Regions from separate parts of the Rahnella inusitata genome, predicted to be linked through region 1. Evidence: predicted binding sites of a transcription regulator. Region 1 holds the regulator's gene; each other region holds the start of a gene.

Region 1 (3,242 bases):
GGCATCAGGCTGATATCATTGCTGCGCTAAGAAAGAAAGGAACCACGCTGGCGGCGGTATCACGCTCGGCAGGCTTAAGTTCTTCAACCTTATCAAACGCGTTATCACGGCCGTGGCCAAAAGGGGAACTCCTCATTGCAAGCGCGCTTGGGCTTCATCCTTCAATTATCTGGCCAAGCCGCTATTTTGACGCGAAGACCTTTAAGATCATCGAACGTCGTTGCCGTACACCTAATGCTTCTCGTGAATAAATCACGGCGGGTATAATTTATCACCGCCGGGTTACACCGGCGGTGATAAAGGTGCAGCATCAGTTATTAATAAACTGTTCACCGAGCTCAATGTCTTTTCGCAGGATATCCAGCATGGATTCAAGCGATTGCTGCTCAAACGCGCTTAGTTTGCCGACATCCAGCAGTTCAGCAATCCCATTCTTGCCCAGCAAAACAGGCTGCGCGAAGAAACGTGTATGCTCGCCCTTCCCTTCCACATACGCACATTCCACTACGTTACTTTCGCCCTGCATAGCGCGCAGTAATGAAAGGCCGAAGCGTGCAGCTGCCTGCCCCATCGACAGCGTTGCAGACCCGCCACCGGCTTTTGCCTCGACAACTTCGGTGCCTGCATTCTGAATACGCTTAGTGAGAGAGGTGATTTCTTCGTCGCTGAACGTCACACCAGGAACCTGAGAAAGCAGTGGGAGGATGGTCACACCGGAGTGTCCACCGATCACCGGTACTTCAATCTCATCTGGCTGCTTGCCTTTCAGTTCCGCAACGAAAGTGTTGGAACGGATAGCATCGAGTGTCGTAATTCCAAAGAGTTTGTTTTTATCGTACACACCGGCATTTTTCAGCACTTCTGCCGCAATGGCGACTGTGGTGTTAACCGGATTAGTAATAATCCCGATACAGGCTTTCGGGCAGGTTTTCGCGACCTGTTGGATAAGATTACGAACGATACCGGCATTAACATTGAACAGATCGGAACGATCCATACCTGGTTTTCGCGCCACACCTGCTGAAATCAGGACAATATCCGCACCTTCCAGCGCTGGCGTGGCATCTTCGCCACAGAAGCCTTTGATTTTAACCGCGGTTGGGATGTGACTGAGATCGACAGCAACGCCCGGCGTCACCGGTGCGATATCATATAATGAGAGTTCGGAACCGGAAGGTAGCTGGGTCTTAAGCAGAAGTGCGAGGGCCTGACCGATACCACCCGCAGCACCGAGAACTGCAACTTTCATCCTATACTCCTTTTTTATCATTAACTTATAAGTGTCGTGGAATTATTTTGGTTGTGACCTTAATCACTTACGCTGTTAAAAACAATCGCTCACCTGCAGAGAATCTGAGATGGGTCGTTTAGAAAGTAAAAAAATACTTTTAAACGGCCTTTATCCGGTCTTTTATGACTTTTTATCGGAAAGCTTCCCTTAAAAGTAGCACCCCAAAACCTGTCAGGTTAATAAATGGTTAAATTTGGTTCATTGTGTGAGCTGAATCGAAGTCATCACTTCCACTCATCGGGTCGTAAAATCCACCTGCAATGCAAAATTTTGGCATATTCATGAAAAAACCTCTGATGCGACATCCGTCACATTCCTTGCGCAGTGGTGAATCAGCGATTTACCTCCGGAAGGTGTGTTGCATAAAAATGCAATTATCTGCATAATCAGCTTCACGATGTTCAAGAGACCAGGGTGCAAAATGCGTAATCCTGCCAAACAGGAAGATTTAATCAAAGCCTTCAAAGCACTGCTGAAGGAAGAGAAATTCAGCTCTCAAGGCGAAATTGTCGTCGCACTCCAGGAAGAGGGGTTCGAAAACATCAATCAGTCCAAAGTCTCACGGATGCTGACCAAATTCGGTGCGGTACGTACACGTAACGCTAAAATGGAAATGGTGTACTGCCTGCCAGCAGAGATAGGTGTGCCCACCACCACCAGCCCGCTGAAGAATCTGGTGCTGGATATCGACTACAATGAAGCCGTCGTGGTTATCCGCACCAGTCCCGGTGCTGCACAGCTGATCGCGCGTTTGCTTGATTCACTGGGTAAATCTGAAGGCATCCTCGGTACTATCGCGGGTGATGACACGATTTTCACCACTCCGGCGCGTGGTTTTAGCGTGAAGCAGCTGCACGACGCCATTTTGAGTTTGTTCGAACAGGAGCTATAAGCCGCTGTTATCGTACATGGCCACGCGCTCCCATTCTGTGCAGGGGGTCAGAAGAACAGAATTTCTGACCTCAGGCCAGTCGCTTTGCCCATCTTTTATATTGATCAACTCTCACCTGCTCCGCAGAAACCTCCCTTTCCTGAGAAATCACGGCATCCCTCATCCACCTGATTCTGTTAACTCCCGTCACAACACGCCCATTTCCGTCACATAAATATTTCAATGATGTGATTGACTACAAAAATAAGCACAGATAGTCAAATTCACTCAATTTATTGATTTTACAAATAATTATCACCAAAAGAACGTTTTATAGACGTTTTTTATTACTTTCCGTTATTAAAAACACCAATAGACCACACATAACCACCCAAATAACTATTAGCAAACTATTAATATTTGTAGTGACTAGATGTATACTCATTTCCGTGGTGTGAGACACCAGTTGTTGGAACACATAATAAATTCGACGAGGTCAAATCATGAACGTTAAAACTACAATCGCAACATTAAGCATTCTCTCTGCTCTGTCATTTGGTGCTTTCGCAGCACAACCTGTTACTCAGGATCAGGCTGTTAATCTGCAGGCAAAAGGGATGATCAGCGTCAGCGGCGTAGCCGGTGCACCTTCTGATATCCGTCAGGCACTGTCTGACAAAGCCGATGCAAAAGGCGCTAAAGCTTTCCGCGTTATTGAAGTGCGTCAGGAAGGTAACTATCACGCAACCGCAGAAATCTACCAATAAGTCACCCGGTAGACCCAGCGAAGGGGCCTGAATGAATCAGGCCCGTGCACAAGACGGATTTATCACTGCCAGCTTTACGTTCCCGAACGCTCACCGCGCCCCGAACCCCTGTAAAACAGCCCTGATAAATCTAAATTTGAACCGACGTTGCTCTCTCAGATTGCATCAACGTCAGTAAAATCAGGAAATTATCATGAAAATCATTACTACTATCGCCGCGCTTAGTCTGTTATCCGCTGTTTCTTTCGGTGCGTCCGCCGCACAACTGGTGACTAACCAGCAAGCTGAAAACCTGCAATCTATGGGTGTGATC
Region 2 (3,242 bases), 1.1 Mb from region 1:
GTCAGCGTACTAAAGCGCCTGGCAAAATACCCCGCCGCTATCGCCCCGAATATCGTACCGACCACGCTGGTGGTAATAAACGTGCTTTTCATCGCCGTACCACTCACCAAACTTTGTCCTTTATCCAGCATCAGATAGGTCGCGTAATACAGCGTCGCCGAACTGCGCATGACGCCCGCCATGCTGGAGAAAAAGGTGATGATGGCAACAATCCGCCACTGGTCATTCGACAGCAGATTCTTTAAATCACTACGCACCGAGACATGTCGAGTATCCTCAGCGGTGATGCGTTCTTTGGTGAAGCAAAAACAAAACACCAACATACAAGTGGCGATGACGCCCATCACCGCCATTGTTGCCTGATATCCAGCCTGCAAATCCTCTTTCCCAAAATAATCCACCAGCCACAATGTCCCGACGGAAACCAGCAAACCGGCCAGAGAGGAAATCGTAAAACGGTAGGATTGCGCGGAGAGCCGGTCTTTATCATCCGAGGTGATCACACCGCCCAGCGCGCAGTAAGGAATATTGATAAACGTGTAACACAGCATCAGCAGTGAATACGTAATGTAGGCGTAAAGTAGTTTGCCCGAATGCCCGAAATCCGGCGTGGTGAAGGTCATGACCGCCAATATCGCGTAAGGGATCGCAAACCAAATCAGCCACGGACGAAAATGCCCCCAACGTGTTTTTACACGGTCGGCGACAATCCCGGTGAGCGGATCGCTGACAGCATCCAGAATGCGTGTAACCAGAAACATCACCCCGACAGCTGCGGCGGAGAGACCGTAGATATCCGTATAAAAGTACGTCAGAAACATCGTGACGGAGGAATAAACGATCCCGCACGCGGCATCTCCCATACCAAAACCGAGTTTTTCTATAACAGACAATTTCTTTACGGCTGCCATAATCTGACTCCATACCATGAGGTAGAATAACTTTCAGAATTGGTATGTTAGCTTTTAGCCGTTGTATTGAATTTAACCATATTTCATTTAGGGTTTATGAAATTTGCTTAATGCGAAGGGAGTCACAAAGGGGACTGTCATGCACAAACAAAAAAGGCCACCGTTTCCGGCAGCCTTTTATTTCTTCATGAATCGAAATTCAGAAGCCCGACTCAATCAATGACGTTTACCGTCATCATCTTCATCGATGAAATCTTCATCTTCGCCTTCTTCACCCTCTTCGTCGTCATCGCCTTCGAAGTAAGTACCCCAGCCGTCGTAGTTTACGCCGTTGGTTTCAGCCAGATTCATCAGTTGCTCAACCTGGGTGTCGATCAGTTCTGCATTCAGCGCAACTTCGCTGATCACGTCGCAGCACATCATGACAGTACCGTCTTCCGCTTCCAGCTCTTCCGGGTCGGAAACTTCATAACCCAGTTTGAACGCTTCAACGACCGCTTTCTCCAGCACTTCAAACTTCTCTGAAGATAAGTGGTGTTCGATGGTGTAAAGCGCGTCAGGATCACTGCCATCATCCAGCAGTTCTTCGATGATTAAGCGAGTTTCTTCACGTTGTTCTTCCAGCAATTCACGGTTTGCCATTTCTCTGTCCTCAATCAATGTGACGTTTGTAGTCTATTTTCACACACCGCAGGGCCAGCCTCCACTATAAACAACGACAAAGTTTTTACTTCAGGGTTGTAATTGCATATTCATCCAGATAAATTGAATTTTAATTCAATCCGAAATGCTTACGCGCTATGGAGCGACATCATGAGTTTGTTGAGTAAACGTCATTTTCTCAGGTTACTGGATTTTACCCCGTCAGAGATTTCGTCCCTGCTGAAACTCTCCGCTGAACTCAAAGCAGCAAAGAAAAACGGCACCGAAAAAGCCCGCCTGCAAGGCAAAAACATCGCGCTCATCTTCGAAAAAGACTCAACCCGCACACGATGCTCTTTCGAAGTTGCCGCATACGATCAGGGGGCGAAAGTCACTTATCTCGGCCCGAGCGGCAGCCAGATCGGCCATAAGGAGTCGATGAAAGATACCGCCCGCGTGCTTGGCAGAATGTACGACGGTATTCAGTATCGCGGTTTTGGGCAGGATAACGTTGAAACGCTGGCGGAATTCGCCGGTGTACCGGTGTGGAATGGCTTAACCAACGAATTCCACCCGACGCAGCTGCTGGCTGACCTGCTGACCATGCAGGAACACTTGCCCGATCAGCCGCTGAAAGGGATGCGTCTCGCCTATCTGGGGGATACCCGCAACAATATGGGGAACTCGCTGCTGGAAGCCGCGGCGCTGTGCGGACTGGATTTACGCCTTGTCGCGCCATCAGTCTGCTGGCCGGACGCTGAACTGGTCGCGACCTGCCAGCATCTCGCCACCGAAAACGGCGGCAAGATTACTCTGACCGAGGATATCGCAACCGGCGTGAAAGATGCGGATTTCCTGTATACCGACGTCTGGGTGTCGATGGGCGAGCCGAAAGAAGCCTGGAAGGAACGCATCACCCTGCTGCGCCCTTATCAGGTCAACAGCGCGATGCTGGCGATGACCGGCAACCCGAACGTCAAGTTCCTGCACTGCCTGCCCGCTTTCCATGACGATCAGACGTCGCTCGGCAAACAGATGGCACAAGAGTATGGCCTGAACGGCGGTATGGAAGTGACGGATGAGGTGTTTGAATCGGCGCACAGCGTGGTGTTTGATCAGGCGGAGAACCGTCTGCACACCATCAAAGCCGTGATGGTGGCCACCCTCGGCACGGAATAATTCATCCCGGCATCATTCGCGTTTTTCCCGGATGATGCCGCATTTTTACGCCAGAATCCTCTGCTATCTCCCCTTTTTGCCGTCACAGCCCTTCATTTTCAACTAACCTTTTTACAGCGCGTTGGTTTTATCACTCCATCAGAAAAACAGTAACGCAGTAAGAAGGAACCGATATGAGCTCAGTTAATCTTGAGTATGTCCTGCGACTGGAAAGCCTGCTAAGCAGGATTTACCCCAGGGAACACATCGCCGATCTGCTGAAAAAAATCCTGCATCTCGCCGACAAATGGAACTACGGCAAACATCGCACCACGCACTGGGTCGATGGCACAAATATTTATCTCATCACCTACGGCGATAACCTGCGCCACGGCGAACAGCCGCCGCTGGCGACGCTCAATCATTTTGCCAATACGTATCTGCGTGAAATCATCAGCGATATTCATATTTTGCCGATGTACCCGTACAGCTCGGACGACGGCTTCAGCGTGATCGACTATCGGCGGATCG
Region 3 (3,242 bases), 380 kb from region 1:
AGTTAGAATAATGTGAAGAAGTAAAGCAGTACTAAGTAGTGACGGACGCGGGGTGGAGCAGCCTGGTAGCTCGTCGGGCTCATAACCCGAAGGTCGTCGGTTCAAATCCGGCCCCCGCAACCAACTACTAAAAACCAGTAAACATCAGGCACCTTAACGGGTGTTTTTTTGTCTCTAAATTTTGGCGACAGAATCCTGTCCCCCTTCTCTTCCTGATATCCCTTTACTATTTACCCCCTTGCAGACATTCCACCCTGAGCGAAATAGGCCTTTATCCCTGCCAGTATTGATTCCGCGACCTGCTGCTGAAAATGTGCCGTACGCAGTTTCTTCTCTTCATTAATGTTACTGATAAACGCGGTTTCCACCAGAATGGACGGGATGTCCGGTGCTTTGAGCACTGCAAATCCGGCCTGATCCACTTTGTTTTTATGCAGAGGGTTAATCTTTCCCATCCGCGTCAGCACTTCCTTGCCGAATTTCAGACTGTCGTTGATAGTCGCTGTCTGCACCAAATCAAACATCGTGTGATCGAGATACTTGTCACCACTTTTACTCACGCCGCCAATCTGGTCGGATTCGTTCTGAGTCTGCGCCAGAAAACGTGCCGCTGAACTGGTCGCCCCCTTCGTCGATAAGGCGAAAACGGACGAGCCTTTAGCCGCCCGGCTGGTAAACGCATCGGCATGAATGGAGATAAACAGATCGGCCCGCAGCTTTCGCGCTTTGGCGACACGCACTTTCAGCGGAATAAAGACGTCTTCATTGCGGGTCATGTGCGCTTTCATGTTCTTTTCACGGGCAATAAGCTTTTGCAACCGGCGGGCTATCTGCAAAACGACGTCTTTTTCACGCGTTTTATATTTTCCGATAGCGCCGGGGTCTTCACCGCCGTGACCGGGATCTAACATGATGACCAGTGGTCTGCTGCGCCCTGCCTGCCCGTCTTTTGCGGCTTCCGGCGGCAAAGTCCTTTCCACATCCCCGCGATTGTAATCTTCCAGTAATGCCAGCAGCGGATCATCCTCAGCGCTGACCGCACCTTCTTCCGGATACAGATCGACGACCAGTCGGTTGTGAAACTCTGCCACCGGTTTAAGCGTGAATACATGAGGATTGATTGAGCGCTTGAGCTCAAGCACCATTCGCACAGTGTTGGCATCAAACTGCCCTACCCGCGCCTGCTGAATATAAGGATCGCTCTGCTGGACCTTATCCCCCAGGCCTTTCAGCACGCTGTTGAGGTGAACGCCTTCGATATCTACCACCACGCGCGCGGGTGAGCTCAGCAGAAACTGCTTATACTTCAGAGGAGTACTGGATTCCAGCGTGATGCGGGTATAAGTCGAAGAGGGCCAGATACGCACGGCAATAACCTGTGAACTGGCAGCGAACCCCACTTTACTCACACTGAGCATCCAGGAAGCCGCTACGGTTTGAAGAAGTCGTCGTCTTCCAGGGTTGTGGTTATCGTCAGTCATGCAGTCTCAAACAGGTTTTAAAAGTCTTAAAGTGTTGATTAAAAGCTCAGTTTGAGAATTTTAACCAATCCTTCCCTGCATGTCATTCCTAAACATTATTTCGATATATCAATTTGTTGTGTGTTTGTAATCGTTGTTAATAGAAAAACAGAGATTTCTTACTTGCCACACAGCCTTAAAAGAATAAAAATACAGAAATTACGAATAAAAATTCAAACGAGGTTTTGCCGTGAAGGAACGTAGTACTGAACTGGTTCAGGGATTTCGCCACTCAGTTCCCTATATCAATGCGCACCGTGGCAAAACATTCGTTGTCATGCTCGGTGGAGAAGCCATTGAGCATGAGAACTTCAGCAATATTGTCAATGATATCGGTCTGTTACACAGCTTAGGGATCCGGCTTGTCGTCGTCTATGGCGCGCGTCCGCAAATCGACGAGAATCTCGCCGACCACAATTGTGAGCCGATTTATCATAAAAATATCCGTGTCACCGACGCCCGCGCCCTCGAACTCGTGAAGCAGGCGGCGGGGCTTTTGCAGCTGGATATTACTGCCCGCCTGTCGATGAGTCTGAATAATACTCCGCTACAGGGCGCGCACATCAACGTCGTTTCCGGTAACTTTATTATTGCTCAGCCGCTGGGCGTGGATGACGGTATTGATTACTGCCACAGTGGCCGTATCCGCCGCATCGACGAAGAAGCGATTCACCGCCAGCTCGACAGTAACGCCATCGTACTGATGGGGCCAGTTGCGGTGTCGGTCACCGGGGAAAGTTTTAACCTGACGTCCGAAGAAGTCGCGACGCAGCTGGCCATCAAACTGAAAGCTGAGAAGATGATAGGCTTCTGTTCTTCACAGGGCGTGATAAACGAAGAAGGCAATATCATTTCCGAGCTGTTTCCAAATGATGCGCAGCTTCGTATTGATACAATGGAAGCCAGCGGCGATTACCTCTCAGGCACAGTGCGCTTCCTGCGCGGTGCGGTGAAAGCCTGCCGCAGCGGCGTACGTCGCAGTCATTTGATCAGCTACCAGGAAGATGGCGCGTTGATTCAGGAGCTGTTCTCACGCGACGGCATCGGCACACAAATCGTGATGGAAAGTGCCGAACAGGTTCGCCGCGCGACCATCAACGACATCGGCGGGATCCTCGAACTGATCCGTCCGCTGGAACAACAGGGAATTCTGGTGCGCCGCTCCCGCGAACAGCTGGAAATGGAAATAGATAAATTCACCATTATCGAACGGGATAACCTGACCATCGCCTGTGCGGCGCTGTATCCTTTCCACGATGAAGGCATCGGTGAAATGGCATGCGTAGCAGTGCATCCTGACTACCGCAGTTCATCACGCGGCGAAATGCTGTTGCAGCGAGTGGCCAGCCAGGCGAAGCAAATGGGCCTAAACCGTCTGTTCGTGCTCACCACCCGCAGCATCCATTGGTTCCAGGAACGTGGCTTCAAACCGGCCGAAGTAGATGTTCTGCCGATTCAGAAGCAGGAAATGTATAACTATCAGCGCCGTTCTAAAATCCTGATTTCCGAGCTCTAAACACTGATTTTCATCCATAAAAAAGGACGCTAACGCGTCCTTTTTGCTTTCTGAATTTCAAATCACATTATTTATCAGTCTGTGATTTCAGGGTTTTCTGCAATGTTGAAGTATCAGTGTAGGTTTTGAAACCTTCCGGCGCAGCGTAGTGCGGCGTTTTACTGTCACTACCAGAGACCTGAGACAACATCGCCAGACCGTCCTGT

The links. The regulator ArgR, encoded in region 1, controls arginine synthesis, uptake and breakdown. The targets are predictions, from matches to a motif close to ANTGAATAAAAATACANT.
Region 2: argF (ornithine carbamoyltransferase) is a predicted target of ArgR. The motif match lies at 1,676-1,693, and genes of this name have one in related genera.
Region 3: argA (amino-acid N-acetyltransferase) is a predicted target of ArgR. The motif match lies at 1,660-1,677, and genes of this name have one in related genera.

Annotation. Positions count from the first base shown of each region.
Region 1 covers NZ_CP065024.1:938,513-941,754, reverse strand. The annotation lists gene I2123_RS04400 (helix-turn-helix domain-containing protein) at 1-251, shown strand, start outside; gene mdh (malate dehydrogenase) at 311-1,249, opposite strand; gene argR (transcriptional regulator ArgR) at 1,713-2,183, shown strand; gene yhcN (peroxide/acid stress response protein YhcN) at 2,666-2,929, shown strand; gene yhcN (peroxide/acid stress response protein YhcN) at 3,123-3,242, shown strand, end outside.
Region 2 covers NZ_CP065024.1:4,541,012-4,544,253, forward strand. The annotation lists gene I2123_RS21145 (glycoside-pentoside-hexuronide (GPH):cation symporter) at 1-911, opposite strand, end outside; gene rraB (ribonuclease E inhibitor RraB) at 1,128-1,553, opposite strand; gene argF (ornithine carbamoyltransferase) at 1,725-2,732, shown strand; gene I2123_RS21160 (sugar phosphorylase) at 2,906-3,242, shown strand, end outside.
Region 3 covers NZ_CP065024.1:1,318,060-1,321,301, reverse strand. The annotation lists tRNA gene I2123_RS06190 (tRNA-Met) at 47-123, shown strand; gene amiC (N-acetylmuramoyl-L-alanine amidase AmiC) at 231-1,481, opposite strand; gene argA (amino-acid N-acetyltransferase) at 1,711-3,036, shown strand; gene ptrA (pitrilysin) at 3,104-3,242, opposite strand, start outside.